DNA from 3 places in the Bradyrhizobium sp. UFLA05-125 genome. Region 3 is predicted to be linked to each of the others. Evidence: riboswitches for the same ligand, from Rfam matches in the RefSeq annotation. Region 3 holds a riboswitch; each other region holds the start of a gene.
What was found. A riboswitch is a leader RNA that binds a small molecule or an ion and turns the genes downstream of it on or off. The one in region 3 is predicted to bind S-adenosylmethionine.

Region 1 (11,121 bases), on a different contig from region 3:
TCTCGCCGGCCTTTTCGGCAGCGTCAAAGGTGCGCGCGAGCTCGGGCGCCAGATAGATCTGCCCGGCGCCACCGCCGCTGACCTTCGGCACCTTGTTCAGGGCGTCCTCGGTCGCCTTCAAAATCGCGCGGGAATTGCCGCCGGCACGGTCGATCAGACCGGCAGCGAGGCCCTCATTGTCGTCAAGGAGGACTTTCAGGAGATGGAGTGTAGAAAACTGCTGGTGCCCCTCGCGCATTGCGAGCGACTGCGCGGACTGGACGAAGCCCCTGGAGCGTTCGGTGTATTTTTCAATGTTCATTTTGTCTTTCCCTCGGCCTGCCCCTGGAGCCCTCTAAGGCACTCCAAATGGCATCTTCATTGGGTTTCCGCTCGCCGCATTGACGTTCCTCAAGCAGCAAACGGTCGTTAGCAGCCGACGCTGGCGCCGGCCTGACGCAGATGTGGGAACCAAGTCACGGGAACGGAAGAGGCTTCTTCACAAATTCGTGCGCCAAATGGCCGGCTTGGCGCCGGCGGGTAGAATCCCTTAACTAGCGCCATGATGACCAGTCCGACTGCCGAGATCACCGGCCTTTACCGCTATCCGGTCAAAGGCCTCACGCCCGAGCCCCTGCCTCGCGTTGCGTTGCGGGTCGGGCAGACCCTCCCCGCCGACCGCCGCTATGCCATCGAGAACGGCCCGAGCGGGTTCGATCCGGAGGCGCCGCAATGGATGCCCAAGACCCAGTTCCTGATGCTGATGCGCAATGAGCGGCTAGCCGGCCTCAACAGCCGGTTCGAGGACGCGACCAATCTTCTGACCATCCGCAAGGACGGCGAGGTCGTCGCCAGCGGCGACCTGGAGACGGCAAGCGGGCGCGCTGCCATCGAGAGCTACTTCACCGGCAATTTCCAGAGCGAGCTGCGGGGCCCGCCAAAAGTGCTGTCGGGGCGCGACCACAGTTTTTCGGATGTCGCTAGCAAGGTCGTCTCCATCATTAATCTCGGCAGCGTCGGCGCCATCGAGGAGATGCTCGGCGGCACCGCCGTGCATCCCCTGCGCTTCCGCGGCAACCTCTACGTTCAGGGCTGGCCGGCCTGGTCCGAGCTCGACCTCGTCGGCCACACGCTGGCGATCGGCAATGCGCGGCTGAAGGTGGTCAAGCGCATCAAGCGCTGCGCGGCGACCAATGTCGATCCTGTGACCGCGGAACGCGATCTCGAAATCCCGCCGACGCTGTCGCGCCATCTCGGCCACATGGATTGCGGCATCTATGCCGAGGTGATCGCAGGTGGTGAGATTGGCGTTGGCGACAAGATCGTGATGGAAGAGCCGAAGCTGGTGTGAGAGGACTGTCCCGCTACGTCCGGGGCCGCAAGATCGGCTGACCGCTTTTCAACCGTTCCAGAAAATCCTGTGGATCGATGGACCCACCATCGCCGAAGCTTAGCTGGCGCAGCGAGGCGTCTAGCTGGCGCAGTGAGGCGTCGCGGTCGTGGCGCGGCTCGATCGCCTGGGCAGCCGCATCGGTGTAGCCGATCGGCAGGCAATAGCCATCGCCGAACTCCATCTCGGCGGAGCCCCCGACCTCGGCCCAAATGTCCCACCCGTAGAAGAAGCGTGTCCGCAAGCTTCCGGAGACGATCAGCGTCGAATCCTCGAACGAGTTGAGGATGAGATCGCGGGCGACGAGATCGCCGTCGATGACGGTAAGTTTCCCGTAGGTGCCGGCAAAGGAGCCGCAGCTGACATTGCCGAACACAATGAAGAGCCCACCCCCGTCGTAACCATCGGGATTGCAGAGATCGGCAAGACCATCAACCTTGAGATCGCCGAGAACGATCGTGGCAAATGCCGGCGCCTGCAACAGGTTGGCAGCCGACAGTGGTCCGCGATGCACGATGCAATCGTCGGCTTCGTACAAATGCGCGAAGTCGTGGCCACACCGCTCGAGAAAGGTCGGCGAGCCGTTGCCAGCGATGATCCCGTCGAATTCCGCCAGCGTCACTTTCTCGAACGCCATGATTGATACATCCCTTTCGGCCAGTGGCATGCCGGAGGACCGATCGACCGCCCAACCGCCAACCCTGTTGTCGCCTGTCGCGACCGCCGGGTTCAAAGGATCAGGCTTCGCCGCATTGCCTGCTTGGCTTACTTGAAAATCGGTCGACCGCTTCTGATCAGGTTCAGAAAACGGTGAGGCTCGATATAGTCCGTGTTGTCGAGATTGAGCCGGCGTAGCGACGTCGCGCGATTATGCAATGGTTCGATCGCTTCAGCACCGGCGCTGGTATAACCGATCGGCAGGCAGTAGCCGTCGCCATAGTGCATCTCGGCCTTGCCGCCGACCACCGCCGAGATGTCCCGGCCGTAGAAAAAATAGGTCCGCAGGTTTCCCCTCACCACCAACGCGGAGTCATCGAAGGCATTCAGAATCAACGAGTCGGCTTCGAGATTGCCGTCGATGAACGTCCCCTTGGCAAAGCCCGTCGAGAACACCGTGCTGGCGACATTGCCGAGCACAACGAACACCCCACCTTCATCAAATGCACCCGCGCTCCCAAGATCGACCAGGCCGTCGACGGTCAGATCGCCCATCACCAGCGTGTTGAAGGCCGGCACGTCGACGAATTCGGATGCTGCGAGCGGCCCGCGAAGCACGGCACAATCATCCCGCGCAGGTGGGTCAGACTCCAGATCGTAACGGGCGAGCTCCCGCCGAAATCTGGCCGATCCATTGTTCGCCAGAAGCTCGTCGAAGACGGCCCGCGTCACTCTCTCGAACGTCATCCTGCCGCACCCCCCATGATCCGCCGGGCAAATGGCGCTAACCGCCGAGCCCGCGCCTCCTTAAGGTCGCACGAGCCCGACGACAGGTTCGCAATGTGCGGGAACGATCGATCAGTTCGGCATCACGTACGCATAGATCCGCCCGCGCGAGATCGGTGCCTCGCGGACGCGATTGCCGTTGTTGCCGGAGATCATGATCGGATTGCCCTTGGCGTCGATGCCGGTGATGATGCCGACATGGCCGCCGCGGCGACCGCGCGACATGACCGCAATCGCGCCGACCTGCGGACCGGAGACACGCGTTCCGTAATGCGCGAACGAGTTCGCCATGTCGGAGCCGGTGCCCTGGTGGCCGGTGTGCTGGAGCACCATGTTCATGAAACGCGCACACCACAGGCTGCCGCGTCCGGTCGGATTGCCACCGAGATAGCGGCGCGCTTCCGAGACGAGGCCCGAGCCACTGCCAAAGCCGCCCGCCACGGCCGCGGCATTGGCGCTCTGATCATAGCTGGCCTGCGTATCCATGAAGCCGTTCGCCTGCAATTGCGCGGCGCCGCGCTCGAAGCGCGATGAGCCTGCGTGGCGATAGTGATGATGCCTGCGCGCATGGTGCCCGGCGTGATGCACGTGAGCGTGCCGCTCTGCGCTGTGACGATGAGACCGTGCCGATGCTGGAGAGATAGATGCGGCGAACGCCGCGGAGAAGAGAGCCAGCGCGATGACGTGACGCAGCCGGCCGAACGCAAACAACTCAAACATTCTTCATCCTTCGTTGACACCCCCAATCCCCGTCGGCCGGTGCGGCGGCCGACATCCGCGGGTCGTATGAAAGTCGAGATGTGGCGAGAGCAAGGCACAATGCTGCATAGCAGAAATTCGCTTCAGGGAATTTATGCGATGATCCTGTGTCGATGCTGGTCTGATGCTGCCGCATTGCTGCCCACAGCATTAACTGCGATGCTTAACGCGACGGCTCAGAAAGAGGGAAACGGTTAATGCCCCACGCCACGACCAGGGACGATGTCCGCATCTATTTCGAGGAAGCGGGCCACGGCACACCAATCATCTTCCTGCACGAATTCGCGGCCGACTGCACCAATTGGGAGCCGCAGATGCGCTACTTCTCGCGCGGCCGTCGCTGCATCAGCTATTCGGCGCGCGGCTATACGCCGTCGGACGTGCCCGCGTCAGCCGACGTCTACACCTACAAGCACTTCTACACCGATGCACTCGCGGTGCTCGATCATCTTTCGATCGATCGCGCACATCTCGTCGGCCTCTCGATGGGCGCCTATTCCTCGCTCCAGATCGGCCTCAATGCGCCACAGCGCGCGCTATCGATGACGCTGGCCGGCGTCGGTTCAGGCTCGGAGCTCGACAATCTCGAAGCCTGGCGCCAGCAGTGCCGCGCCAACGCCGAGCAGTTCGAAACGCTCGGCTCCGTGGACGTTGCGAAAGCCACGCGCGAGGCGCCGAGCCGGATTCCCTTCCTGGTCAAGGACCCGCGCGGACACGCCGATTTCTATGCCGCACTCGCGCGGCACGATTCCAGGGGCTCGGCCAACACCATGCGCGGCTTCCAGGGCGGCCGCCCCTCGATCTACACGATGACAGATGCGATCAGAGCCGTCGCTACGCCCGCGCTGATTATCTGCGGCGACGAGGACGATCCCTGCATCGGGCCGAGCCTGTTCCTGAAGAAGCATCTGCCGGCGGCGGGACTTGCAATGTTCCCGAAGTCCGGCCACGTGCTCAATCTCGAAGAGCCCGCGCTGTTCAACGAAACGGTGGAGCGGTTCGTCGCGCTGGTGGAAGCCGGGCGTTGGCCAGTACGCGATCCGAGGTCAGTGGCTGCTAATTAGTTTGCTGTCGTTCCGGGGCGCTCGAAGAGCGAACCCGGAATGACACCAGAGGTGTCACTTCCCGCCGCCGCGGCTCAGCAGAAATACGCCCTGCTCGCCGAACAGATTCCACACCCACCAGGGCAATCGCAGCCGCAGCGGACGGCCGTAGAGATCGAGCGCTTCGGCGCGCTCCATCTTCACGCCGATCTCGTCGCAGAGCTGGACGAAGTCCTTGATGGTGCAGAAATGGATGTTGGCGGTGTCGTACCAGGTCGCCGGCAGGTTCTGCGTGCGCGGCATGTGGCCGCCGATCAGGAGCTGCAAGCGCATCTTCCAGTAGCCGAAGTTCGGGAACGACACGATGGCGCGGTGGCCGATGCGCAGAAGATTTTCCAGCACCACCCTCGGCTGCCGCGTCGCCTGAAGCGTCTGCGACAGGATCACATAGTCGAAGGCGTCGTCGGGATAGTTGATGAGGTCGGTGTCGGCGTCGCCCTGCACCACCGCGAGCCCCTTGGCGACGCAGCGGTTGACACCCTCGCGCGACAGCTCGATGCCGCGGCCGTCGATGCCGCGGTTTTCCAGGAGTTGCAGCAGATCGCCGTCGCCACAGCCCACGTCGAGCACCTTCGAGCCGCGCTTGACCATCTCCGCAACCAGCAAATGATCGGCGCGAAACTGGCCGGATTGTTCGGTCGCAAGGCCACCGAGCGGCAGCACTTCCTGTACAGACATTTCAGCCGCCCTTGCCGTTGATGCCGCGCGCCTTGCCCGCGGATTGCAGGAAGGCGCGGGAGATATCGAAGAATTCGGGGACGTCGAGCAGGAAGGCGTCATGGCCGCGATCGGTTTCGATCTCGGCGAACGACACCCGCGCGCTCGACGCGTTGAGCGCGTGCACCAGCGCGCGCGATTCCGAGGTCGGGAACAGCCAGTCGCTGGTGAACGACACCACGCAGAAGCGCGTCTTGACGCCGGCAAACGCCTTCGCCAGCACGCCATCATGGTCGCCGGCGATGTCGAAATAGTCCATCGCGCGCGTCAGGTAGAGATAGCTGTTGGCATCGAACCGCTCGACGAAAGACGAGCCCTGGTAGCGCAGATAGCTCTCGACCTGGAAATCCGCATCGAACGAGAATGTCGGTAGCTCACGGTCCTGCATGCGCCGGCCGAATTTACGATGCAGCGCTGCGTCCGAAAGGTACGTGATGTGCGCAGCCATCCGTGCCACCGCGAGCCCGCGATGCGGATGGATGCCGTGATCGGTATAGCGCCCGTTGCGCCAGTCGGGATCGGCCATGACGGCCTGGCGGCCGAGCTCGTGGAAGGCGATGTTCTGCGCGGAGTGCCGCGTCGAGCAGGCGATTGCGAGCGCCGAGAACACGCGCTCAGGATAGGCCGCGGTCCATTGCAGCACCTGCATGCCGCCCATCGAGCCTCCGACCACCGCAAACAGCGTGTCGATGCCGAGGCGATCGATCAGCATCGCCTGCGCGCGCACCATGTCGGGGATGGTGATGATGGGAAAATCCAGGCCCCACACCTTGCCCGTCGCTGGATTGAGCGAGGCAGGTCCGGTCGAGCCCATGCAGCCGCCGATGACGTTGGCGCAGATGATGAAGTACTGGCCGGGGTCGAGCGGCCGGCCGGGCCCGACCAGGGTCTCCCACCATCCGGGCTTGCCGGTGACGGGGTGGACATTCGCGACATGCTGGTCGCCGGTCAGCGCATGGCAGATCAGCACGGCGTTGGAACGCTCGGCATTGAGCTCGCCATAAGTCTGATAGGCGATCTGGAACGGGCTGAGGTCGATGCCGCAATCGAGGGGCAACGGTTGCTCGGCGCCGAAATACGCAACCTGCGAACTCGGATGATCCGCCTCATGGGAGCGCTCTTCGGCGATCGCGGGGCTCGGTACTGACGTGACGCCAACCATCTGACCATCGACCTCGTTGGCGGCGGCCCTCAAGCCACCGTTGACATCAGGCCATGAAAAACCCGGCCTGAACGATAGGTTCGGCCGGGATCGGATGCGTCCCCGGCCTGTTTAGCGAGTTTTTTAACGTGGCTGCAAGCCGGCCGGCTCAAATGACCACGGAACAGGCAAAAACTAGTTGCTGGAGCGCTTTTCGTCAAGCCGAGGCACCGATTAACCAAAGGGGGCCTTGCGAAGTCAGGCGAAAGAACCGTGATTTCTCTTTGCTTTCGGCGCCCATCCTGCCTAATCAGTCCCTTTGATGCAGCAGGTCCGCCTCTTCCGATCCGCTTTTGAAAACCTCTCAACAGCCCCTGGCAGATATGTCCCAACGTCCGCCCGCGCCACCATCGCTCCAGGAATTGCGCAAGGAGATCGATGCGATCGACGAGGAAGTGCATCGCCTCTTGATGCAGCGCGGCGACATCATCGACCGCCTGATCCAGGCGAAGCAAACGCAGGAGGTCGGCTCGGCTTTCCGGCCGGCGCGCGAGGCCAGCATGATGCGCCGCCTCGTCGAGCGCCATCGCGGCATCCTGCCGCTCGACACCATCGAGAGCATCTGGCGCGTCATCATCTCGACCTTCACTTATGTACAGGCGCCGTTCTCGGTGCATGCCGACGTCTCGGTCGGCGAGTCCGCGATGCGGGATTCGGCGCGATTCCATTTCGGCTTCACCACACCCTATGTGCCGCATTTCAGCGCGCAGGCCGCCGTCGAGGCGCTGGCGAAATCGAAGGGTGATTTGGCTCTGGTCTCGGCGATCTCGAGCCGCACGCCATGGTGGAGCGAGCTCGAGGCCGAGGGCGCGCCGAAAATCATCGCGCGGCTGCCGTTCCTCGAGCGCGCCGACCATCCGGCTGCGCTGCCCGTCTTCGTGATCTCCCGGGTCGCCGACGACGCCATGGTCACGGAGGTCCAGACCTGGAGCGTGCGCGTGTCCGGCTGGAACGCCGACACCGCGAGGGCGCTGGCGCCGCTCGCTGACATCGTCGCGGTGCCCGATACCGCCTTCGACGGCGCTGCGCTGCTGGTGTCGGAGACCGGCATCGGCTTCGAGAAGATCAAAATGGCCCTGATCCGGGCCGGCGCCTCGGTCCGCTCGTCGGCTCTCGTCGGCGGCCACGCAACGCGCTATACGGTGCCTCCGAACGGGTCGGCCAAATCCGATGTGAAGGCTTGAGCCGCCCCGCATCCTTTCCGGAGTAGACGATGTCCCGCCCCGTGCCGAATCCCGGCATTCTCGATATTGCGCCCTACACGCCCGGCAAGAGCCCGGTGCCGGAGCCGGGCCGCAAGGTGTTCAAGCTGTCGGCGAACGAGACGCCGTTCGGGCCCTCGCCGAAGGCGATCGAGGCCTTCACACGTGTGGCGACGCATCTGGAAGACTATCCGGAAGGCACCTCGCGCGTGCTGCGCGAAGCGATCGGCCGCGCCTATGGGCTCGATCCCGACCGCATCATCTGCGGCGCCGGCTCGGACGAGATCCTCAATCTGCTCGCGCACACTTATCTCAGCCAGGGCGATGAAGCGATCTCCACCACCCACGGCTTCCTGGTCTACCCGATCGCCACCATGGCGAACGGCGCGAAGAACGTCGTGGCGGCGGAGGCGAGCTTCACCGCCGACGTCGATGCCATTCTGAAGGCGGTGACGCCGCGCACCAAGCTCGTCTGGCTCGCCAACCCCAACAACCCGACCGGCACCTATCTGCCCTTCGACGAGGTCAAGCGCCTGCGCGCCGGCCTGCCGTCGCACGTGCTGCTCGTGCTCGACGCCGCCTATTGCGACTACGTGTCTCGCAACGACTACGAAATGGGGATCGAGCTGGTCGCGACCACCGAGAACACGGTCGTGACCCACACCTTCTCCAAGATCCACGGCCTCGCCGCGCTGCGCATCGGCTGGATGTTCGGTCCTGCGCATATCATCGACGCCGTCAACCGCATCCGCGGTCCGTTCAACGTCTCGACGCCGGCGATGTATGCCGCGGTCGCCGCGATCGAGGACACCGCGCATCAGCAGATGTCGAAGCAGTTCACCGAGACCTGGCGCAACTGGCTGACCGAGGAGATCGGCAAGCTCGGGCTGAAGGTGACGCCGAGCGTTGCCAACTTCGTGCTGATTCATTTTCCGGCCGAGAAGGGCAAGACCTCCGATGAGGCCGACGCCTTCCTGACCAAACGGGGACTGGTGCTGCGCGCACTGAAGAATTACGGCCTGCCCCATTCACTGCGCATGACCATCGGTACCGAAGAAGCCAACCGCCTCGTGGTCGGGGCCTTACGCGACTTCATGGGGGGCAAATGAGCGTCGCTCCGCACTTCCAGCGCGTTGCACTGATCGGCTTCGGCCTGATCGGCGGCTCGATCGCGCGCGCCGCGAAGCTCCAGGGCCTGGCTTCCGAGATCGTCACCACTGCGCGCTCGGAGAAGACGCGTGCGCGCGTCGCCGAGCTTGGCATCGTCGACCACGTGGTCGCCACCAATATCGAGGCCGTCAGGGATGCCGACCTCGTCATCCTCTGCATTCCCGTCGGCGCCTGTGGACCAGTGGCGCAGGAGATCGCGGCACATCTGAAGCCGGGCGCGATCATCTCCGACGTCGGCTCTGTCAAGGGCGCGATCGTCAGGGACATGGCGCCGCATCTGCCGCAGGGCATTCATTTCGTCCCCGCGCATCCCGTTGCGGGCACCGAGCATTCGGGCCCGGATTCCGGCTTCGCCGAGCTGTTCATCAATCGTTGGTGCATCCTCACGCCACCGGAGGGCGTCGACGCGGCCGCCGTCGACCGCTTGCGCGCGTTCTGGGCCGCGCTCGGCGCCAAGGTCGAGATCATGACACCGGATCATCATGATCTCGTGCTCGCGATCACCAGCCATCTGCCGCATCTGATCGCCTACACCATCGTCGGCACCGCCGATGAACTGCAACAGGTGACGGAATCCGAGGTGATCAAGTTCTCAGCCGGCGGTTTTCGCGATTTCACGCGTATCGCGGCGTCCGATCCGACGATGTGGCGCGACGTGTTCCTCGCCAACAAGGAGGCCGTTCTGGAGATGCTCGGCACCTTCAACGAGGACCTCGCAAAACTCACGCGTGCGATCCGCCGCGGCGATGGCGAAGCCCTGTTCGACCACTTCACCCGCACCCGCGCCATCCGCCGCGGCATCGTCGAGATCGGCCAGGATTCGGCGGCGCCGGACTTCGGCCGCCCGCATCCACCGCTGACGAAGCAGTAAGGATCTTAACGGCGCGTAGTCCGGATGGAGCGCTGCGAAATCCGGGGCTCTCGATCACGGCTGGCGCTGTCCCGGATTATGCTTCGCTCCATCCGGGGCTACGACCTTCAATACAGCGGCGCGAGCTGCGCGATCTTCAGCGCGCCGAGCATCACCGCGCCATCGGCGAAGCGAAGCGGGAAGCTGCGCGCCTTCTTGCCTTCGAGGGTGCTTTCGGTACCGAGCGCATTGATGCCGGCGGCGACGCCGACATTGGCATTCTGCTTCACGACCTTGCCGAGGCCGGGAATGGCCCGGTCGAGCGCGCCGAAGAGGCTGTTGAGGTCCTGCGACTTCACGCCCGGCGCGACGCGGTCCAGCGTTGCTTGCGGCACGCCCTCTTCCAGCATCTTGTCGATCCCAAGCGCGGGGATCACGCGCTCGAGGCCGGTCACCGTCATCTTCAATTCGCCGTCGAGCCGGCCATTCGGCGAGATACCGAGCGTGCCGGCGGCGACCGCGATCATGTCGCCCTGCTGGATGCGCGACTGCACGATCTCGATATGCCCGCCGGCTGCCTGGAGCTCGCGGAAACGTTGCGGCCATGGCTTTGGCGTCAGATCCTTCAGCCCCGTGATCTTCGAACGCACGTCCGCTTCGAACGGCTCGGCCAGCAGCGGATGCACGCCCTGGATGCTGCCTTGCGCGATCTGGAGCACGGTCTCGATGATGGGATTGTCGCGCGAGGATCCCTCGGCGAGGCGTCCGTGCAGCTCGACCAGCTTGGCCTTTGCAACCGGCACCTGCACCGAGCCCTCGACGCGATTGATAACGGGATCGTCGAACACGATCGAGGCGCGATCGGGCACGGCCGGCAAGCCGACCACGCTGCTGCGACCCTTGCTCCAGTTCACCACGAAGGACGTCTGCGTGACGCCGTCGGTCAGCGTCGCCGGCGCGGTGAATTCGGCGATCACGAGCTTGGGATCATAGACCTGGGCGACGACCAGGATGTTGTCGAGCCTGGCCGTGAACGGCGTCTTGCTCGCGGTCTGCGAGACCAGCGACACGCTGGCGCCGGAGCACTGCACCTCGAAGCGGAACGGGAAACCGGCGATCGAGCGCTTGGCGCAATCATAGATGCGGCCCGACTTGGCCTCCTGGGCGCGCCAGGCATCGGCAGCCACTTCGGCCTGGGAGGCGGCGTAGAACCAGAAGCCGCTCCAGGCGACGGCGAGAATCAAGAGGAGGACGGGCGCGATGAAAAGGCCCCAGCGGGGGCGCCGCCTGGCGGCAATGGTCATATC
Region 2 (11,121 bases), on a different contig from region 3:
ACAAGGAGGGCGAGCGCCGCCACAACGTGCTCAAGCCCTATCAGGTCAATGCCCAGCTAATGTCGCTCGCCAAGCCCGATGCGCTGTTCATGCACTGCCTGCCCGCCCATCGCGGCGAGGAGGTCACCGACGAGGTGATAGATGGTCCGCAATCCGTCGTGTTCGACGAGGCTGAAAACCGTCTGCACGCGCAGAAGGGTATTTTGGCCTGGTGCTTTGACGCGGTGAAATAGGTTTGGATCGCCGTCCTGGCGGACGACAATGAGAGAACCGTGATGATGGCAGCGTGGCGTTGCCCTATCTTCGGTCGTCGTCCCGGACAAGTGCAGCGAAGCGGAGCGCAGATCCGGGACCCATAACCACAGGGTGGAGTTTGGCGAAGACTCGGGGTTGTCATCTCCGCCACAACGCAATCCTGTGGTTATGGGTCCCGGGCTCGCGCTTTGCGCGCCCCGGGACGACACCGAATATGGTGTGCTGTGTACGATCCATTCTGCATCAAAAACGGAGCGCCTTGCCGCCCCTTTCATTTCGTTCACTCCGACCCCAGATAGAGCGCCATGGTCCCCCAATCCCCTGACATCAAAGCCGGGCCCGAAAGTCCGGTTCGCGCGCCGTCTTCCGTTCCCGTCGACGACGCCGTGCTGCCCTTCGAGGTCGATGCGCTCGACGTGCGCGGGCGCTTGACCCGGCTCGGGCCTGCGCTCGACGATATCCTCACCAAGCACGATTACCCCGCGCCGGTCGGCAAGCTGCTCGGCGAGGCCATCGTGCTGACGACGCTGCTCGGCTCGGCGCTGAAATTCGAAGGCCGCTTCATCCTTCAGGCGCAGACTGACGGCCCGGTGTCATTCCTGGTGGTCGACTTCAAGGCGCCCAACCGCCTGCGCGCCTATGCCCGCTACGATGCCTCGCGGCTCGGCGGGGCAAAGGACTCCGGCTCGCTGCTTGGTCGCGGTCATCTCGCCATGACGATCGATCAGGGCCCGGATATGAGCCGCTACCAGGGCCTCGTCGCACTTGACGGCGGCAGCCTGGAAGATGCGGCGCATGAATACTTCCTGCGCTCCGAGCAGATCCCGACCAAGGTGCGCCTCGCCGTCGGCGAGGAATGGCGCTCGAGCGACGGCGGCAAGCACCGCTGGCGCGCCGGTGGTCTGTTGATGCAGTTCTTGCCGAAGGCGCCGGAGCGCGCGCGACAGGCCGACATGCATCCCGGCGACGCGCCCGAAGGCACCTCGCCGCATACCGTCGCCGAGGACGATGCCTGGGTCGAAGCGCGCTCGCTGATCGGTACGGTCGAGGACGTCGAGCTGATCGATCCCGATCTCTCGGGTGAGCGGCTGTTGTACCGGCTTTTTCACGAGCGCGGCGTGCGCGTGTTCAATCCGCTGGGTCTGAAAGCGGAATGCTCCTGCTCGCGCGATGCGGTGGCGGCGATGCTGAAGAGCTTTTCGCCCGATGATCGCGCCGCGATGGTCAAGGACGACAAGGTCGTCGTGACCTGCGAGTTCTGTAGCTCGGTGTATCAATTCACGCCGCACGAGGCGGGGGTGGAGAACGCCTAGCCAAGCGGTCAGAAGTCGTAGGGTGGGCAAAGCGAAGCGTGCGCACCACTGCTATCACATGATTGGAGAGGTGTTGGGCACGGTGCTTCGCGCTTTTGCCCACCCTACCGCAGCATGCCGCCCCTCAGTTCAACACCCGCTTGCCGCCATCCGGGCTATCGAGCGAAAACGTCGGCACGTCGATCTCGAAACGCTCGCCGCTTTCGTTGACCATCTGGTAGCGGCCGGTCATGAAGCCCGAGGCGGTCGAGAGCGGGACGCCCGAGGTGTATTCGTAGCGCTCGCCGGGCGCGAGGATCGGCTGCTCGCCGATCACGCCTTCGCCCTTGACCTCCTGCTGCCGCCCTGTCGCGTCGGTGATGATCCAGTGCCGCGTCTTGAGCTGCACGGTCTCGTCGCCGGAGTTGGTGATCACGATGGTGTAGGACCAGAAGTAGCGAGAGCGCTCGGCTGACGACTGCTCCGGGACAAAGTTCGGCTCGACGGTCACTTCGATCTGGCGGGTCACGGCACGGTACATGGTTGCCATCATAACGAAAACCTCACCGGGAACCAATCGCGGCCCGCAGCGTCAGCGACATCGTGCCGCCCGAATCGGCACGGTAGTTACACCCCAATGTGATCCGATCGCTTTGCGAGCAGGCCACCGGCCCGGTACACTCCTCAAACGCTGCGATTTGCGCAAGGGTTTTGGCCCGATGACCATTGCCGACCAAGTGACGGGATCGCCGATCGCCGGAACCGCGGATGCCAAGGCCTTAGATGCTAAGTCCTTGGATGCCAAGTCCTTGGATGCGAAGGCCGTGGATGCGAAGCCGCGCGCGGCGGCGCCTGCCATCACGCTGCCCGTCATCGGCGAGCGTGAGCTTCGGCTCGATCTCTTTCGCGGGCTTGCGTTGTGGCTGATCTTCATCGACCACTTGCCGCCAAACCTGCTGACCTGGTTCACCATCCGCAACTACGGCTTCAGCGACGCCACCGAGATCTTCATCTTCATCTCCGGCTACACCGCGGCCTTCGTCTACGGCCGCGCGATGCTGGAAAACGGATTCGTCATCGCCACTGCGCGGATCCTGCGCCGGGTCTGGCAGATCTATGTCGCCCACGTCTTCCTGTTCACGATCTTCCTCGCGGAAATCTCCTACGTCGCGACCAGCTTCGAGAACCCGCTCTACACGGAAGAGATGGGCATCATGGATTTCCTCAAGCAGCCCGACGTCACCATCGTGCAGGCGCTGCTGCTGCGCTTCCGGCCCGTCAACATGGACGTGCTGCCGCTCTATATCGTGCTGATGCTGGCGCTGCCGCTGATCCTCTGGCTGATGAAATGGAAGCCGGATCTCACGCTCGGCCTCTCGGTCGTGCTCTACGTGGTGACCTGGGAGTTCGATCTCTATCTTTCGGCCTATCCGAATGGCTTCTGGGCCTTCAACCCGCTCGCCTGGCAATTGCTGTTCGTGTTCGGGGCCTGGTGTGCGCTCGGAGGTGCGCGGCGCATGTCGCGGATCCTGGCATCACCCGTGACGATGTGGATTTCGATCGCCTATCTGGCGGCTGCGTTCTACGTGACGCTGACCTGGTACCTGCCGCAGCTCTCCCACTTCATGCCGAAGCGGATCGAGCAGTGGATGTATCCGATCGACAAGACCGATCTGGACGTACTGCGCTTCACGCATTTCCTGGCGCTGGCCGCGCTCACCGTGCGCTTCCTGCCGCGGGACTGGCCGGGCCTGAAATCGCCCCTCCTGAGGCCGCTGATCCTCTGCGGCCAGCACTCGCTGGAGATTTTCTGTCTCGGCGTGTTCCTGGCCTTTGCCGGCCATTTCATCCTGGCCGAGGTGTCCGGCAGTCCGGGCATGCATGCGCTGATTAGTCTCTGCGGAATCCTGATCATGTGGGCCATGGCCTGGGTGATTTCGTGGTACAAGCTGGTGGCCGACAAGAGCGGTTCCAAAACCAAAAACGCCGCCGGCAACGCCGATCTGGCGGGAGGGGGCTGATGAAGGCGAAGGTTCTCCTGAGCCTGATCCTGCTATGCGGTGCACTTGCCGCGCCTTCCGCGCGCGCCGAGGATAATGCTGCGCCTCAAGCGCCCGCAGGACCTGCGGCGTGCGAGGTGCCGTCCTACCTGCTCGCCACCGAAAGCAAGCTGCCGAAGGTCGCCGAGGCCGTAAGCAGCGAAAAACCCCTCGAAATCCTGGTCATCGGCAGCCGGTCGACCACCATCCCGTCGTCGGAAGAAAGTTCTTACCCGGCCCGGCTTCAGGCGGTCCTGAAGGAGAAGCTGCCGTCGGAACCGGTGCATGTCTCCGTAGAACTACAGAGCAAGAAGACGGCAGAAGAGGCCGCATCCGGCTTCGTTAAGCTCATGGAGGCGAAAAGGCCTACTTTGGTCATCTGGCAGACCGGGACCGTGGATGCTATTCGATCCATCGATCCCGATGAGTTCCGCGGTGCCGTCACGGATGGCGTTACTGCGCTGCAAAACGCTGGGGCCGACGTTATATTGATGAACTTGCAGTACAGCCCGCGGACCGAAACCATGATCTCGGTGCCGCCCTATCTCGATAATATGCGCGTGGTGGCGCAGGAGCATGACATCCCGCTGTTCGACCGTTTCGCGATCATGCGTCAATGGAATGATCAGGGTCAGTTTGACCTGTTCAATCCGTCGCGCGGGCCGGAGTTGGCGAAACAGGTCCATGATTGCCTTGGCCGGGCGCTGGCGCAGTTCGTCGTCGATGCAGCCCATCTCGGTCCGGCCCAGCAGCAAAACTGAGGTTTAGCGTAAATGAGTTCTTTCCGCCCTTTTGGCCTGACGGCATGGCTGGCTGCGCCCATAGCGGCCGCGCTGCTGATGCCTATTGCGTTGTCACCCGCCCACGCGCAGGCCGTGGCTGCCGCACCGACGGACCCGCAGGCCGCTGGTCCGGCCCCCGCGCCGCAGGCCACGACCACCGCGACCAGCCAGCAAGAATCTCCCGGACAGCGCGGGTTCACCGCGCGGGCCATCGACAAGGTCAAGCAGGTCGCCAAATCTGCCGGCGACATCTTTGGCCGTGTGCCATGCCTGCCGCCGAGGGGCAGCGCGAAATCGATGGGCTCGCTGCCGCATGTCGCGGGCAAGCTGGTCGCGGGCAAGCCGGTCGTCATCGTCGCGTTCGGTTCGTCGTCGACGGCAGGCTTCGGTGCGAGCTCGCCTGATTTCAACTATCCGAACCGGCTTGCCGCGCAGCTCCGCCGGCAATATCCGACCGCCGACATCACCGTCATCAACGCCGGCGTCGGCGGCGAGGACGCGCCCGAGATGATGAAGCGCCTCCAGAAAGAGGTGATCGACGTGCATCCGGACCTCGTGATCTGGCAGGTCGGCACCAATGCGGTGCTGCGCAACCTCGATCCGGGCGACACCGCCAAGCTCGTCGAGGACGGCATCACGCGCATCCAGGCGGCGGGCGATGCCGACATCGTGCTGGTCGATCCGCAGTATTCGCCGCGCGTCACCGAGCGCCCCGAGAGCGCCGGCAAGATGGTGAAGCTGCTCGGCCGCGTCGCGGAACTCCGCCACGTTGGTATCTTCCCGCGCTTCGAGGTGATGCGCGACTGGCACGAGAAGCAGGCCATTCCGGTCGAGAGTTTCGTGATCTCCGACGGCCTGCACATGAATGATTGGGGCTACGCGTGCTTCGCGCAGCTCCTCGGCGACGACATCATCCGTTCCGTCGGCCAGATCAAGCTCGGTGTCAACGTGCCTGCGGACGTGCGGACCTACCGGCCGATGTAGCTCCATTGCCGTAGGGTGGGTTAGCGAAGCGTAACCCACCACTTCTTTCGACGAGTGGAGAACTAAAGAGGTGGGTTACGCCTTCGGCTAACCCACCCTACGATTTCGAGAACGTGGTTACGCCTTCTCCAGCGCCGCGGTGAGATCCTCGATCAGATCGTCGGCATGCTCGAGCCCTGCGGAGAAGCGGATAAAACCTTCGCTGATGCCGAGCGCGGCGCGGTCTTCCGGCTTCAGGCGCTGGTGCGTCGTGGTCGCCGGATGCGTCACCAGGCTCTTGGCATCGCCGAGATTGTTGGAAATCTTGGCGAGCTTCAAGGCATTGAGCACGCGGAAGGCGGCCTGCTTGCCGCCCTTGACCTCGAAGCCGACCAGCGTCGAGCCGCCGCGCATCTGCTTCTTCACGAGGGCCGCTTGTGGATGATCGGCGCGGCCGGGATAGACCAGCCGCGAAATCTTCGGATGGCTCGCGAGCACTTCGGCAACGCGGGCCGCGGTGTCGGTCTGCGCACGCACGCGCACGCCGAGCGTCTCCAGTCCCTTGAGCAGGACCCAGGCGTTGAATGGCGAGATCGACGGCCCGGTCTGGCGCATGAAGTTATGGACGTGCTCGGCGATGAACGCTTCCGAAGACAGGATGACGCCGCCGAGGCACCGGCCCTGGCCGTCGATGTGCTTGGTCGCGGAGTAGACGACGACGTCGGCACCGAGTGCCAGCGGGCTCTGCCAGATCGGCGTCGCGAACACATTGTCGACGACGAGTCGCGCGCCGCCCTTGTGGGCGATCTCGGCAATGGCGGGAATGTCGAGCACGTCGAGCGTCGGATTGGTCGGGCTCTCCAGGAAGAACGTCTTGGTGTTCGGCTTGACCGCGCGCTGCCACTGGTCGAGATCGAGGCCATCGACCAGCGTGGTCTCGATGCCGTAGCGCGGCAACAGATCCTGCACCACGTAGAGACACGAGCCGAACAGCGCCTTTGATGCCACCAAGTGATCGCCGGCCTTCAAGGGCGCGAGGATCGCGGTCGTCACCGCGGCCATGCCGGTTGCTGCCGAGCGGGCGGCTTCGGCGCCTTCGAGCTCGATCATGCGCTGCTCGAACATCGCGATCGTCGGGTTGGAATAGCGCGAATAGATGAAGCCGGGATCCTCGCCCTTGAACCGCGCCTCGCATTCCTCGGCGCTTGCGTAGACGTAACCCTGTGTGAGGAACAGCGCCTCGGACGTCTCGCCATATTGCGAGCGCAGGGTGCCGGAATGAACCAGCCGGGTTTCGGGACGGTAAGTAGCGGGCGACTTCGACATAGGTACCTCCGACATGACCATTGATGCGAAAATGGTCACAAAAAAACCGGCCTGGATATCTCCACTGGCCGGGATCACAGAGGTCCCCGGCCTGTTTAGCGATTTATTTAACGTGGCTGCAAGCCGGCCGGCTCAAATCACCACGGGATAAGTCATGCTCATATTCCGCCATGGCCTTTTCGTCAAGGCATGCATCGGATAGCGGTAAAAGGTTCGTTTTACGCATTTTTGGATGCGTTTTGACCCGAGATGAGGACCACCGGTTGACGTTCACGGTCGCCGCCGACGCCAATGGTATCCTGCCCGACCGCATGATCGCGGCGATGGCAGATGACGGGCTCATCCTGCCTGCTTACGACTTCGTCGAAAGCCAGATCCAGCCGGCGAGCCTCGATCTGCGCCTCGGTGATATCGCTTACCGTGTCCGCGCGAGCTTCCTGCCCGGGCCCGGCGCCACTGTCGCCGAACGCATCGACGAGCTGAAGCTGCATGAGTTCAGCCTCACCGACGGCGCGGTGCTGGAGACCAATTGCGTCTACATCGTGCCGCTGCTCGAGAGCCTCGCGCTGCCGCCGGAGATCGTCGCGGCCGCCAATCCGAAAAGCTCGACCGGGCGGCTCGACGTCTTCACCCGCGTGATCGCCGACGGCACCCGCCGTTTCGACATGATCGGTGCGGGCTATCACGGCCCGCTCTATGCCGAGATCAGCCCAAAAACGTTTCCGGTACTGGTGAGCGAGGGCTCGCGGCTCTCGCAGGTGCGCTTCCGCACCGGCGATGCCATCCTCAACATCGATCAGCTCGAGGCGCTTCATGCGACCGAGCGCCTCGTCGACATTGACGAGGCCGATCTCACCGGTGGTGTCGCCGTCTCCGTCGATCTCTCCGGCGAAAAGGGCGGCGGCTTCGTCGGTTATCGCGCCAAGCGCCACACCGGCGTCGTCGATGTCGATCGCCGTGCCGGCTACGCGGTCGAGGATTTCTGGGAGCCGATCTCGGCGCGTCCCGACGGCAGCCTCATCCTCGATCCTGGCGAGTTCTACATCCTCGCCTCCAAGGAAGCGGTGCAGGTTCCGCCGGACTATGCCGCGGAGATGGTGCCGTTCGATCCGCTGGTCGGCGAATTCCGCGTGCACTATGCCGGGTTCTTCGATCCCGGCTTCGGCTACGCCGGTGCGGGCGGGCAGGGGGCGCGCGCGGTGCTCGAGGTGCGCTCGCGCGAGGTGCCCTTCATCCTCGAGCACGGCCAGATCGTCGGCCGTCTCGTCTACGAAAAAATGTTGGCGCGCCCCGACGCCATGTACGGCCAGCGCATCGGCTCGAACTACCAGGCGCAGGGCCTGAAGCTCTCCAAGCACTTTCGGGTGTAGCCGTATTTCGTAGCCCGGATGGAACGCAGCGAAATCCGGGGCTTTCGCCAAGCAGGGTCCGGGATTACGCTTCGCTCCATCCGGACTGCTCCTCGGTGAAGGAGGGCGAAATGACAGATCAATCCGAACTCGACGCAAGAATCCTTGATGATGCCGCGGATGCGCTGATCTATTCGGATCGGGCGGGCACGATCGTTCGATGGAATCGCGCATCGAGCGCTCTGTTCGGCTTCTCGGCACAAGAAGCGCTCGGCCAGAACCTCGACCTGATCGTACCCGAGCATTTGCGCGCCGCGCATTGGAAGGGCTTTGAGAGTGCGACGTCGAGCGGCACGATGAAGCTTGCCGGCCGGCCCACGCTGACCCGCGCGCTGCACAAGAGCGGGCGCAAGCTCTATATCGAGATGACCTTTGCGCTGGTCCGCGATGTTGCTGGTGCCGTGCTTGGCGCCGTGGCTATGGCGCGCGACGCGACCGAGAGGGTCGAGCGCGAGCGCGCGGCCAAGGCCGCATCGCCGCCGCAAACTTCGTGATGCGGAATTGGACGAAGGAGCTGAGGCGCCCTGCATGAGCGTCCGGTTGCCTGTCACCGGGGGCGGTGACACACTCGATCAAAACAATGATCGGGAGCGAGCATGGCCACCGCTTTGGACTCCGCGCAGGAAGCCCAGTGGAAACGCTGGCGTGCCATCGCCGATCTCTACCACGCTTATTTCACCGGCCTCATCCTCACCGTGGTGACGCGGCGCGGCACGGCGGATGCTGCCGAGTTCGTCTTCCGTGTGTTTCGCCGCCAGCAGCAGGAGCGTTTCCTGCCAGGGCTCGACAAGCTCGGGCTGCGCCATCTGCCGCCGGCGGTCGCGGCCGCGCAATATCACTATCTCTCCAACTGGATCGGCGGCGTGCATGTCGAATACATGTATGAGAGCGATCGCAAGGCCTGGATCCGCTATCCGCCACCGCGCTGGATCTGGAAGGGCCCCGCGATCTGCGGCATTCCCGGCGAAGTGTCACGCGCGATGCTGCGTGGCTGGCACGCCAACAATGGCGTCGTGCTCGGCGACCTCAGGCTCGGCTTCGTCTGCACCAAGCAAAGCGTCGATGGCCAGGATGGGCTCGAAGGTTACTACTACGAATATGATGATCCCCTCGAACTCGCCCAGCGCCTGGTATTCGCGCGCCATCTCGAAGCACCACTCTTCGATGCGAACAGCGCGCCGGCACTGCCGGTCGCGAGCTGGCCAAAGCCGCGGCTGGAAAAAGCCTATCGTAATTACGCGATGGAATATGTCCGTACGGCCGCGCCCGTGATGGTGCAGTTGTTTGGTCCCGAGGATGCCGGATATTTGCTGCATCTGACGGGCAAGCTGATCGGCATGCAGAGTTTTGACGAGGCCGCGGCGGCGCTGGGCACGCGCCGCGGCGGCGCGAAGGAGTTTGCATCTTTCTTGAACGTGCTGCTCGCCGCGCAGGACGATGCGGCCGATCTTGCTGCGTCGGGAGGCACATTCGAAATCCGCCAGCAGAGCTGGAAGCTGATGGACGACGTGGCGGATTACCATCGCGCTTGCGCGAAGGTGCTGGAAGGCCTGTTCGAAGGCCTTGCGGCCGGGTGCGGGCGTCATATCGATGTCAGTTTGAAAGCTGGCACAGGCGGCAAGCCTCCACTGGTGTGGAGCATCGGCTAGGCAACCCTCGATCCGTGCACTCCATCTCGCCGCGCTTGCGGGGATAGTGAAGCACCTTCCGCGTGCCGAAATGCGCCACCGCATGGGGGCCTGTGCGCGGGACGCAGGTGGAATCAGCCTCTGGCGTGCTAACACTGGTCATTCATCTCGTTCGTGCAGGGGTTGAATCCGGTCAATTGACGGTGAACGTGATCGCGCTCACAGACGCCGCGGCCAATTCGCCGTAGCAGTTCAGAAGGCTTTTCGGAGAGGAAATGTCCGACGTCGGCGTCGCCGAGCTTCCCGTCGAGGAGGAGCGTCCCGAGCCGCCGCCATCGCGGCCGGAGAGGCCTGCTGCGCCACGCAGCGCGCTGGTCGATGGACCGATCCTGCGCACGCTGCTCAGCCTCGCCTGGCCGAATGTGATCGGGCTGTCCGCGGGCACCTGCGTAGTGATCGCGGAGACCTCCTATATCGGCCGCCTCGGCGTGGAATCGCTCGCCGCGATGGCGCTGGTGTTTCCTTGCGTGATCCTGATGATGACGATGTCCGGCGGTGCGATGGGCGGCGCGGTGGCCTCCGCGATCGCGCGTGCGCTCGGTGCCGGCGATCGCGATCGCGCCGGCACGCTTGCCGCGCACGCGCTCCTGATTGGCATCGCCTTTGGCCTCGTCTTCATGCTGGGCATGCTGATCTTCGGGCCGCATCTGCTCGAGCTGCTTGGCGGCCGCGGCAACGTGCTGGCGCAGGCGATCGCCTACACGCAGGTGTTCTTCGGCGGCGCGGTGCTGGCCTGGCTGCTCAATACCTTGGCCGGCGTGCTGCGCGGTACCGGCAACATGAAGCTGCCTTCCCTGTTAATGCTCAATTCGGCGGTGTGTCAGATCATCCTGGGCGGCACGCTGGGTCTCGGGCTTGGGCCGATCCCGCAATTCGGCATGCGCGGCGTCGCCGCCGGCGCGCTTATCGCCTATACGATCAATATCAGCGTGATGAGCTGGTACCTGTTTTCCGGCCGCGCCCGCGTCGTTCCGAAGCTGGCCGGCTTGAAGATCCAGTGGGCGATGTTCTTCGACATCCTGAAAGTGGGCGCCATCGCCTGCTTCTCGCCGCTGCAATCGGTGCTGACGATCTCGATCTTCACCCACCTGCTGGCAAAATTCGGCACGGCGATCCTCGCCGGTTACGGCGTCGGTGCGCGGCTCGAATTTCTGCTGATCTCGATCGCGTTCGCGTTCGGCATCGCCTCGGTGCCGATGGTCGGCATGGCGATCGGTGCCGGCAAGATCGCACGCGCACGCCGTATTGCCTGGACGGCCGGCGTGGCCGCATTCTTCGCGGTGGGCACGCCCGCGAGCCTGGTTGCGATCTTCCCCGATCTCTGGGTCAATATCTTCACCGACAGTGCGACCGTGCGCGCCACGAGC
Region 3 (8,237 bases):
TTGGCGAGAAGGCGCCGCGCTGATGAACTGATCGAGTGGGATGCAATTTGCCCCGATGCATGAGTCCGGATTTGGCCCTTCTGCGACCTCGGGCAATGTCCGCTCTTCCGCCGCTGTTGGGGGTTGAGCTGACATCAGTCGGCCAAGCCGCTTAGTGAGTACACGCCCTCGTACTCAAGTGCCTCGCGAAAAATGATGTAGAAGACATGCCACAGTAACCGGTACCGGTACCTTGGTCGCTTCAATCCCGACTGAGTGCCCCCGGGGGAGCCCACCCCCTTCAGCGACAGCTGTCCACCGCGGGCCCGCCGGTACCTGTTGGCCCATCAGCGAAGTGATCGCGCACCTCGTCGAGATCCGGGCACGGGGGATATTGCGGACCAGTATTGCTCGCACTGAGTTACTCGCATTTTGCCCCACAAGAGACATGGCCGTTGGAGATCACCCAATGCTCCATGTATATCGCGGAGGTCTAGGTGACTTAGGGAGGAGCAGCTGGTGTCTGAGAAACTTCAAATCGCCGTCGTCGGCGGCGGGATCGGCGGCTTGACGGCGGCGATCGCGCTGCGAGCGCGCGGATTGATGGTAACGGTCTTTGAACAGGCTGGCGAGCTGCGCGAGATTGGGGCTGGGGTTTCAATCTTTCCGAACGCCACGCTTCTGCTCCAGCGAATTGGCCTTGGGGCTGAGATCGAGAAAATAGGTTGCCCGATAACCGGCCAAGTGATCCGGACATCGGCTGGGAAGCTAATCAGTACGTCGGCGCCCCCCTCAACAGGTGTCCCGAGCTACAATGTTCATCGCGCGGACTTTCTGAAACTGCTCGCCGACGCCCTGCCGGAAGGCACGCTCCAACTAGGTCATCGCCTGTCCGGGGCCACCGAAACAAATGGTCGCGTGCGCTTGACCTTTTCGAACGGAGCGATCGTAAATCCGGATGTCGTGATTGGAGCCGATGGTATCCACTCTGCTTTGCAACGCGAGATCGGATTGCAAACCCATCCGTCGAGCGAAGGCATCATGGCCTACAGAGGCCTGATTCCGACCGAAAGGCTTTCGTGGGCGAAGGACATCGATGGTCGAATGTCGAGGTGGATGGGGAGCGGCCGCAGTTTTCTCTGCTATCCGGTGGCGAGAGGCCGTTTGATGAACATGGTCGCTTTTGTTCCCACCAATCTGGATTCCGAGGAATCGTGGACGGCCCCGGGCGACCTGAATGCGCTGCGCGCCGAATATGCTGGGTGGGACGATCCCGTACAGGAAACAATCTACGCTCTCGACACGACATTTCGTTGGGGCATTTACGATCGGGCGCCCCTGCCATATTGGTCCGTCGGTCGGATGACGCTGTTGGGTGACGCCGCCCACGCGATGGTGCCGCATCTTGGCCAAGGCGCCGCGCAAGCTATCGAAGACGGCTTCACGCTTGCCGTCTTTCTGGAAGGCGCCAAGCAACACGACGTCTCACAGCGGTTGAAGGCCTACGAAAGAGCGAGGCGTGAACGGACCAGCCAAATACAGGCTTTGGCTCGTGATACCGGCAGGTTTTTTCGTGCCGAGTATGAGGATGCGGCGGAACGAAACCGCTTCATGGTCAGGTGGATGTCGGAGAACGGACAGATCCGCAGGCACGATGCGGAGCAAGCCGCGAAAGACGCACTTGTGCTGGCAAAGGACGCCGGATCGATCTAGCAGCAACTTCCGAAATTGGCCCAAAGTGGCAGTCCCGAAATGTCTGCTCTCGCGCCGCTGTGGGGCAAAACAGACGTGGGCCTCGAACGGTCTCACTGCCTACACCCCAGCAAGTCGCACGCAGCGCTCGGTAGGGCTTTGTCCGCCGGATGCTCGAGCCAGCCCTCAGTTACCGGTGCCGGTACCTTGGTCGCTTTAATCCCGACTAATCCCGCGGGTCCTCCCCCTCCCACGACGTTAGGCGGAGCGTGTGCTTACTGTTGCGCCGTGCGTGATGGGTAGTCGGGCCGATATCGGCGCGCCCATCCGCATGGCTACCGGATCGCCCGCTAGCGCAATCTGTCTTTTAAGCACCGCCGCTTCGACGTCCAGCGGGTCTGTTCAAGTACTCCAATGCGAGGTGCCGTAGCCGCTACTGCAATAAAATCCGCAGTTGCAGTTGCAGGTAGACGGTGCCTCCTAATCAATGTCCGCTATGCCCCGATAACGCATCGCCGCGAAATGACGTGATGGGCCAACAAGAGATGTCGCGGCGGACTATTCGATCACCTCATCGGCGCGGGCCAGCAGCGTCGGAGGCACGCTGAGGCCGAGCGCCTTCGCGGTCTTCAAGTTGATAGCCAGTTCGAATTTTGTCGGTTGCTCGACCGGGATGTCACCCGGCTTCGCCCCGTGCAGAATCTTGTCGACAAGTTCGGCGGCGCGTCGGTGCAGTTCCACGAAGTTTGGTCCATAGGACATTAGACCGCCCGCTTCGACTAGCCCTTCGTGACTGTGTATCGTTGGCAGTCGCGCGCCCAGCGCTAGGCTGTTGATGCGAGTCCGGTTAGTGTTTATCAGCGGATCAAGGACGACATAAAGTGCGTCCGTGCGGCCCTTGATCCCGTCAAAGCCGGGCACAATATCCTCTGCACGCCGGATTTGGAGCTTGGTGGCCTCAAGGCCTAGCGTGCGGGTCGTTGCCTCGACCTCGTCCATATCCAGAAGAGCGCCGGCATTCCCGATGTTGGCCAAGATCGCAAGCCGTCGGAGGCCGGGGACAACCTCTCGCAAGAGTTCGAGTCGCTTAGCGGCAACATCGGTCTGCTGAATCGACAGGCCCGTGACATTGCCGCCAGGTCGCGCCAGACTAGCAACCAGACCCGTGCCTAGCGGGTCCCCTGCCGCCGCGAACACGATCGGGATGTCGGACGTCGCCCGCTTGGCGGCGGCGATGGCGGTCGTGCCCTCGGTGACAATGATCTCGACGTCGAGCCGGACAAACTCAGCCGCAATCTCGGTGTAGCGCTCGCTGCGGCCTTCTGCCCAGCGGTACGCGATCGCGACGTTTCGACCCTCGATCCAACCCAGTACGCGCAGCCGCTCAACAAAGGCGGCCCACCATTGACCCTGGACCTCAGGCGTTCCCGAGCCCAGAATTCCGATGGTCGGCAGCTTCGTCGGCTGCTGCTCGTGCGTGGCGAGCGGCCAAGCTGCAGCAACGCCGCAGAGAAGCGTGATGAAATCGCGCCGTCTCATCAAGCAGTCCCCAAGCCTTTGGGCCACGCCTTGCGGAAGGCTAGATCATAACAGGATACGAACGAGCGGCGAGGGAGAAATGGCCCACAATCGGCCTCAGACGATCATCAGGTCGATTACCGGGTTGGGTCATTCGCAACTGGTTCAGCCAGCGGCAAGTCAGGGTATCGTCCGCTATGCGGCCCGAAGCGGAAGTTCACGGCGTTCTGTGTCAGCGCCTCCTTAGGCCTCCAGCAGGACTGTTCAATCAGTCTGCAACTTGTTGCCATCGAGATAAGGCCTCGCGATTGGGGCGCTATGGCCTACACGCTTCACTGGCGTGAAAACATGTGTCAGTAACCGGTACCGCTACCCTGCTCGCTTCAATCCCGGCTGACCGCCCCGGGGCCTCCCCCCTTCAGCGATAGCGTCCACCGCGAGGGCAGCAAGAGCCATTAGGCGCAGCGTGTGACGGTCTGGACATCCATCGATACGTCTGCGCTGATGTCCCGCAACGCGCGCTCCAGCGGCTCAGTGGGTCTTCGAGCGCTTCCAGTATATCTGCTCAGGGAAGCGCGAGCGCCGGAGATACCTCACCATCGCACTCACACGGCAGAAATGAATCGCTGCGATTCCGAAAACGCGGATCGTACAGATTCTAAACGGTGGTTTAGCCAAATATAGCGGCTTGGCCTCCCGCCACTCGTCGGAGAAATTACCAAAAGTGCTAGATGCTGGTGACGACGAAGGCCACAGATTGGCGAAGCAAGCCATCGCGCGGCATGATGAAAGGCACGACCCGCAGGCCTCTTCTCTTTTCGGATTCGATCTGGCCCATCCTGGAGCGTCTCACGCGGGTGGAATTTGACATGGCTTGCAAACGGGCTATCTATAAGTCTGCATCCTGAGAGGGCCTGACGGCCCCGCCAACCAGCCTTAGACCGGCAACGGTGGCACGACGATGTGGCCCGCAAGGGCAACAGTAGGTCGCCAGTCCTCCAGATGCGTGTGCCATTTCGGAGGATTTTTTATGCTGCAATCACGACGTGGATTTCTGATCGGTGCCGGTGCGCTGCTGACGACGGCGTTTGTGAAGGACGCGCGCTCCTTCATTCACCGGAATAATCAGCCCCTGCTCTCGTCGCCGTCACAGGTGGTCGAGACCATGTATTGGCATGAAATTCCAGACGAGGGCTACCAGCTTACGCTCGGCCCGTGGAGCGTTGCACCACCCCCGCCGACGTGGAGAAAATTCTTTGTCAGCGAGAGCATCCCGCACCGGACCGACAGTGAGATCGAGAAAATCTGTTCCTCGCACTTGATTGAGCCGGTTGACTTCGACAGGCCCATGAGTGTGCGCTACTGGGAGGACTGGTTCGACATCGAAGGTGGTCCGCTCGCTAGGGCTTATCACCTGCTCCAAAAAATCGACCTCGGCCCTAACCGCGGCTCCGAGCGTGGACCGCTTCTAGATTTCAACATCGGATCCCACCCAGGCGACAGCACGCATTATGTCAACGCGAAGGATATGTTGTCGCTGTCGCTCCTACAGGCGCGGCTCATCGACCTCGGCATGCCGATTAAGATTGTGGAGGGTACCTAGAGGTGCACATTGGTCAAACGAGCCCTGGCCCTCCGGAAACCTCACCGGCGGCCGTTCTGTTTCACTGAGAAGCAGTCCGCCGCCTTAGCGCGTCGACGCCGAAAGGGCGCGGCTGCTCCCATTATTACGCGCTGCACCGTGCCAGTGCCGATGCCCAGCGCCTTGCCGACGGAAGCCGTTGTGTCCGCTCTTGGGGGCAAAACGGAAAACATCTGCTCGGGTTGAGGTTTACCGGTTTTGACCCAACCCAGACATCAGCGCGCACTTCATTTTGCAGCGGCGAAAGCTCGTTTTCCGCCCTATCAAATCGCTCGTCTGAGGCGCATGATCCTGCCTGCTGAGCGAGGGGCTAACATGCGGCGGCGGGAGGTCATAGGTCTCATCGGCGGAGCGGCTGCGTGGCCCGCGATAACGAGGGCGCAGCAAGTCAGCAAGCTCCCTACTATAGGGTTCTTGGGTGCGGACGCTTTAGCCTTTGGTCCATGGACATCTGCCTTTGTGGCGCGCCTGCGTGAACTTGGTTGGATCGAGGGTAGTAACATCCTAATCGAGTATCGCTGGTCGCAGGGCCGTACCGAGCGCTATGCCGAGATTGCAGCGGAGTTTGCCCGTCTCAAGGTCGATGTAGTTGTCACGGTCGGCAGCGCTGTTCCCGTGGTTAGGGAGGCAACAGCGGTCATTCCCATTGTTTTCGCAGTGGGGATCGACCCGGTCGGTAGCGGCCTGGTTGCAAGCCTGGCGCACCCCGGTGGCAATGTCACTGGACTATCGATCCAGGCCAACGAACTGGTCGGCAAACGAATCGAACTCGCGCGTGAGCTTGTTCCTCACTTGCGCCGGCTGGCAATCATGTTCAACATTGGCAACGTCCAGCCGGTCCTCGAAATGGGCGAAACCCAGGCCGCTGCGCGCATGCTTGGCCTTGAGGTCATTCCACTTGTGATCCAGAGAGCGGAGGATATCCCTTCGGCACTTCAGGGGTTAAAGACCAGAGCGAACGCAGTTTATGTTGCGGTCGATCAGCTTATGGTTGCCAACCGAACCGCTATCGTGACATCTGCACTTGCCGCGGAACTGCCGACAGTTTTTAGCACCAGCGATTTTGTAAAGGCCGGCGCGCTGCTGTCCTATGGACCAAGTTATACGGAACGGTTTCGACGCGCGGCAGACTATGTGGATAAAATCCTGCGCGGCGCAAAGCCAGGCGATATTCCGGTCGAGCAGCCGACAAAATTTGAGCTAGTGATCAATCTGAAAACGGCCAAGCAGCTCGGCCTCGCGGTGCCGCCGAAGCTGCTCGCGCTTGCCGATGAATTGGTCGAATAGAGATGTAAAATATTGCGGTGCATGAGTCTGTTGTTGGCCCGTCGCGTCATTTCGGCGCGCGCAACAATCAATCACTTTTGGGGCCAAGCGGACATCGGACGAAGGCGCATTGGTCGCCTTGGCCAAAGCCAGTTCGCATTTGGTAGTCTGATGCACCAAAAACGGTCGTTGAAGGATTTTGTGGGTCGTGGCCGACGAGAAAAGCACGTTGCCAAGCTGGAAGGCCGTCAAGGCGGCACTCCAATCGTTCGACCGCGCTGGCCTCCTGGGGTTGGTCCAGGACCTCTATGCTGCGGACAAGGTCAACAAGGCATTCCTGCATACCCGTTTAGGCCTGGGCTCCGATCAGCTTGGTCCTTACAAGGCGATTATCTCGCGCTGGATTTGCCCTGACTTGATGAGAAGCCACGCTGTATCGATATCAAAGGCCAAGAAGGCAATCGCGGATTACAAGAAGGCGATTGGAGAGCCGGCTGGGCTGGCCGAATTGTCGATCTTCTATTGCGAGGAGGCTTTGAGCTTCCTTGAGTCCTGCGCCTTTGAAGATGAGCGTTACTTTGTTGCGCTGATCCGCATGTATGACCAGGCCGTGAAACGTGTCCTGGATCTGCCGTTAACCGAGCGGTACGCCTGCGCCAAACGCCTCGGAACCTTTAGGTCACGCGCAAGGCTGGTCGGCTCGGGAATAGGTGATGAATTAGACAGCATTTGGCACGAAGCCGGCTTCGACGAACATCAAGGCCTATGATGTATCCTTCCGTACAGGATGCCGCATGAGCAAAATGCGGCGGCATCGACCTCGCGGTCCTTCGCCCTCGATTGCCGAGCCGCGCCGGCCGTTACTTCTTGGGGCTCATTCCTTTGTGCGGGCTGCGCGTCTCTGTCCGGGTGTACGGCGCATTGCTCTTTTGGGTTCTCTGGCCACCGCTAAGGCTATCCCAAAGGATGTCGATCTTCTCGTGACGGTTGAGCGGGCGATGGATTTGACACCGCTGGCAAATGCCGGCCGGCGCCTTAAGGGATTAGCTCAGACCATTAACCTCGGGGCCGACATCTTCCTCGCTGATATCGCCGGGCATTACCTTGGTCGCATCTGCCGTTATCGCGAATGCCATCCACGTGTCGCATGTCGTGCACAGCATTGCGGGCTTAGAACGCATCTTAACGACGATCTTCACGTGGTGACGCTGTCTGAGGACCTGCTTGCCTCGCCGCCTATTGAGCTCTGGCCCAGAGTGATCCGGCGCCTCGCCGTACCCGAGGATCTTGAGGAGATATTGCTGACCAAGCTGGAACGAGACCAGTAGCGGTCGACTACGGAACGCCGTCCCCATCGAGCGCCCTGCGAGAGAGCTGGTCGTGAACCTCAAGACCGCGAAAGCCCTCGGGATCACGATCCCTGAAACAATCATCGTGGATGCCGACGCAGTGCTCGAATGAAGCGGCAATATCCGCTGCAGTGCATGAGTCCGCAGTTGGCCCAGCCCGGACTTCTTGGGATGTCCGCTTTCGCGCCGCTATCAGGGGCATAGCGGACATTGAGTAGGACTTCCCTGCACAAGCGGCGTCCTAATTTCGCCCCGGACTCTTCGTCATCTTCCCTGCGGGAATCGTTTCTCGGGGGCCGCCATGAAATTCATTGCTGCAGGCCTTATTGCAATAGTCGCCCTGTACGTGCTGGATCAGCAACTCTCGGCCGGTCGATACACGCGGGCGGCTCAACAAATGATGGGCCAGATCAGGCATTCGACGGGCATTTGAGCCTCAGGGCCCCTTGGCGTGGTCAAAGCGTAATGCCCGCCGGTCCCTCAGCTTCCCTCCCCGAAACTGAACCAGCGGCTTTGCCTATCGCATTGCGGCTAGTCACCATGCGGTAGCCGTCAGGAAACTCAACGAGGCAACTGTTCATGTTTCCTCGCGCGAGAACGCGGCACGGCTGGCCCTTGCGGTCTTGTCGGTCCCATCGGTAAATGCACGGGAAGTCCTGCATTTACTTGACGCCCTCTGGCTCAAGCTCAAGGTCGTAGCGCTATCTATGCGCAGGCAAACTCCGCCGACGAACACGACGCTTGATCCGCCCTCTAGTCTTCAATAGCGCACGCACCGCGACTCGCAATCT

Region 1: another riboswitch for S-adenosylmethionine. It lies ahead of metX (homoserine O-acetyltransferase MetX); the one in region 3 lies ahead of SO156_RS36795 (hypothetical protein).
Region 2: another riboswitch for S-adenosylmethionine. It lies ahead of SO156_RS09130 (O-succinylhomoserine sulfhydrylase); the one in region 3 lies ahead of SO156_RS36795 (hypothetical protein).

Annotation. Positions count from the first base shown of each region.
Region 1 is NZ_JBANBJ010000024.1:14,226-25,346, forward strand. Features, by position in the region: gene clpB (ATP-dependent chaperone ClpB) at 1-301, opposite strand, end outside; gene SO156_RS21460 (MOSC domain-containing protein) at 542-1,330, shown strand; gene SO156_RS21465 (hypothetical protein) at 1,344-2,006, opposite strand; gene SO156_RS21470 (hypothetical protein) at 2,135-2,605, opposite strand; gene SO156_RS21475 (TIGR02594 family protein) at 2,885-3,532, opposite strand; gene SO156_RS21480 (alpha/beta fold hydrolase) at 3,769-4,635, shown strand; gene metW (methionine biosynthesis protein MetW) at 4,690-5,352, opposite strand; gene metX (homoserine O-acetyltransferase MetX) at 5,354-6,553, opposite strand; SAM riboswitch at 6,644-6,723, opposite strand; gene SO156_RS21495 (chorismate mutase) at 6,916-7,776, shown strand; gene hisC (histidinol-phosphate transaminase) at 7,806-8,903, shown strand; gene SO156_RS21505 (prephenate/arogenate dehydrogenase family protein) at 8,900-9,835, shown strand; gene SO156_RS21510 (DUF2125 domain-containing protein) at 9,943-11,121, opposite strand, start outside.
Region 2 is NZ_JBANBJ010000006.1:50,411-61,531, forward strand. Features, by position in the region: gene argF (ornithine carbamoyltransferase) at 1-233, shown strand, start outside; gene SO156_RS09105 (Hsp33 family molecular chaperone) at 561-1,568, shown strand; gene apaG (Co2+/Mg2+ efflux facilitator ApaG/CorD) at 1,693-2,088, opposite strand; gene SO156_RS09115 (OpgC domain-containing protein) at 2,267-3,568, shown strand; gene SO156_RS09120 (SGNH/GDSL hydrolase family protein) at 3,568-4,347, shown strand; gene SO156_RS09125 (SGNH/GDSL hydrolase family protein) at 4,360-5,352, shown strand; gene SO156_RS09130 (O-succinylhomoserine sulfhydrylase) at 5,470-6,657, opposite strand; SAM riboswitch at 6,732-6,811, opposite strand; gene SO156_RS09135 (2'-deoxycytidine 5'-triphosphate deaminase) at 6,921-8,027, shown strand; gene SO156_RS09140 (PAS domain S-box protein) at 8,138-8,560, shown strand; gene SO156_RS09145 (hypothetical protein) at 8,663-9,715, shown strand; gene SO156_RS09150 (MATE family efflux transporter) at 9,970-11,121, shown strand, end outside.
Region 3 is NZ_JBANBJ010000071.1:264-8,500, forward strand. Features, by position in the region: partial or broken gene SO156_RS36780 (GMC oxidoreductase) at 1-23, shown strand, start outside; gene SO156_RS36785 (FAD-dependent monooxygenase) at 499-1,692, shown strand; gene SO156_RS36790 (ABC transporter substrate-binding protein) at 2,230-3,210, opposite strand; SAM-I-IV-variant riboswitch at 4,084-4,183, shown strand; gene SO156_RS36795 (hypothetical protein) at 4,220-4,792, shown strand; gene SO156_RS36800 (ABC transporter substrate-binding protein) at 5,291-6,118, shown strand; gene SO156_RS36805 (hypothetical protein) at 6,306-6,866, shown strand; gene SO156_RS36810 (hypothetical protein) at 6,892-7,425, shown strand; gene SO156_RS36815 (hypothetical protein) at 7,748-7,879, shown strand.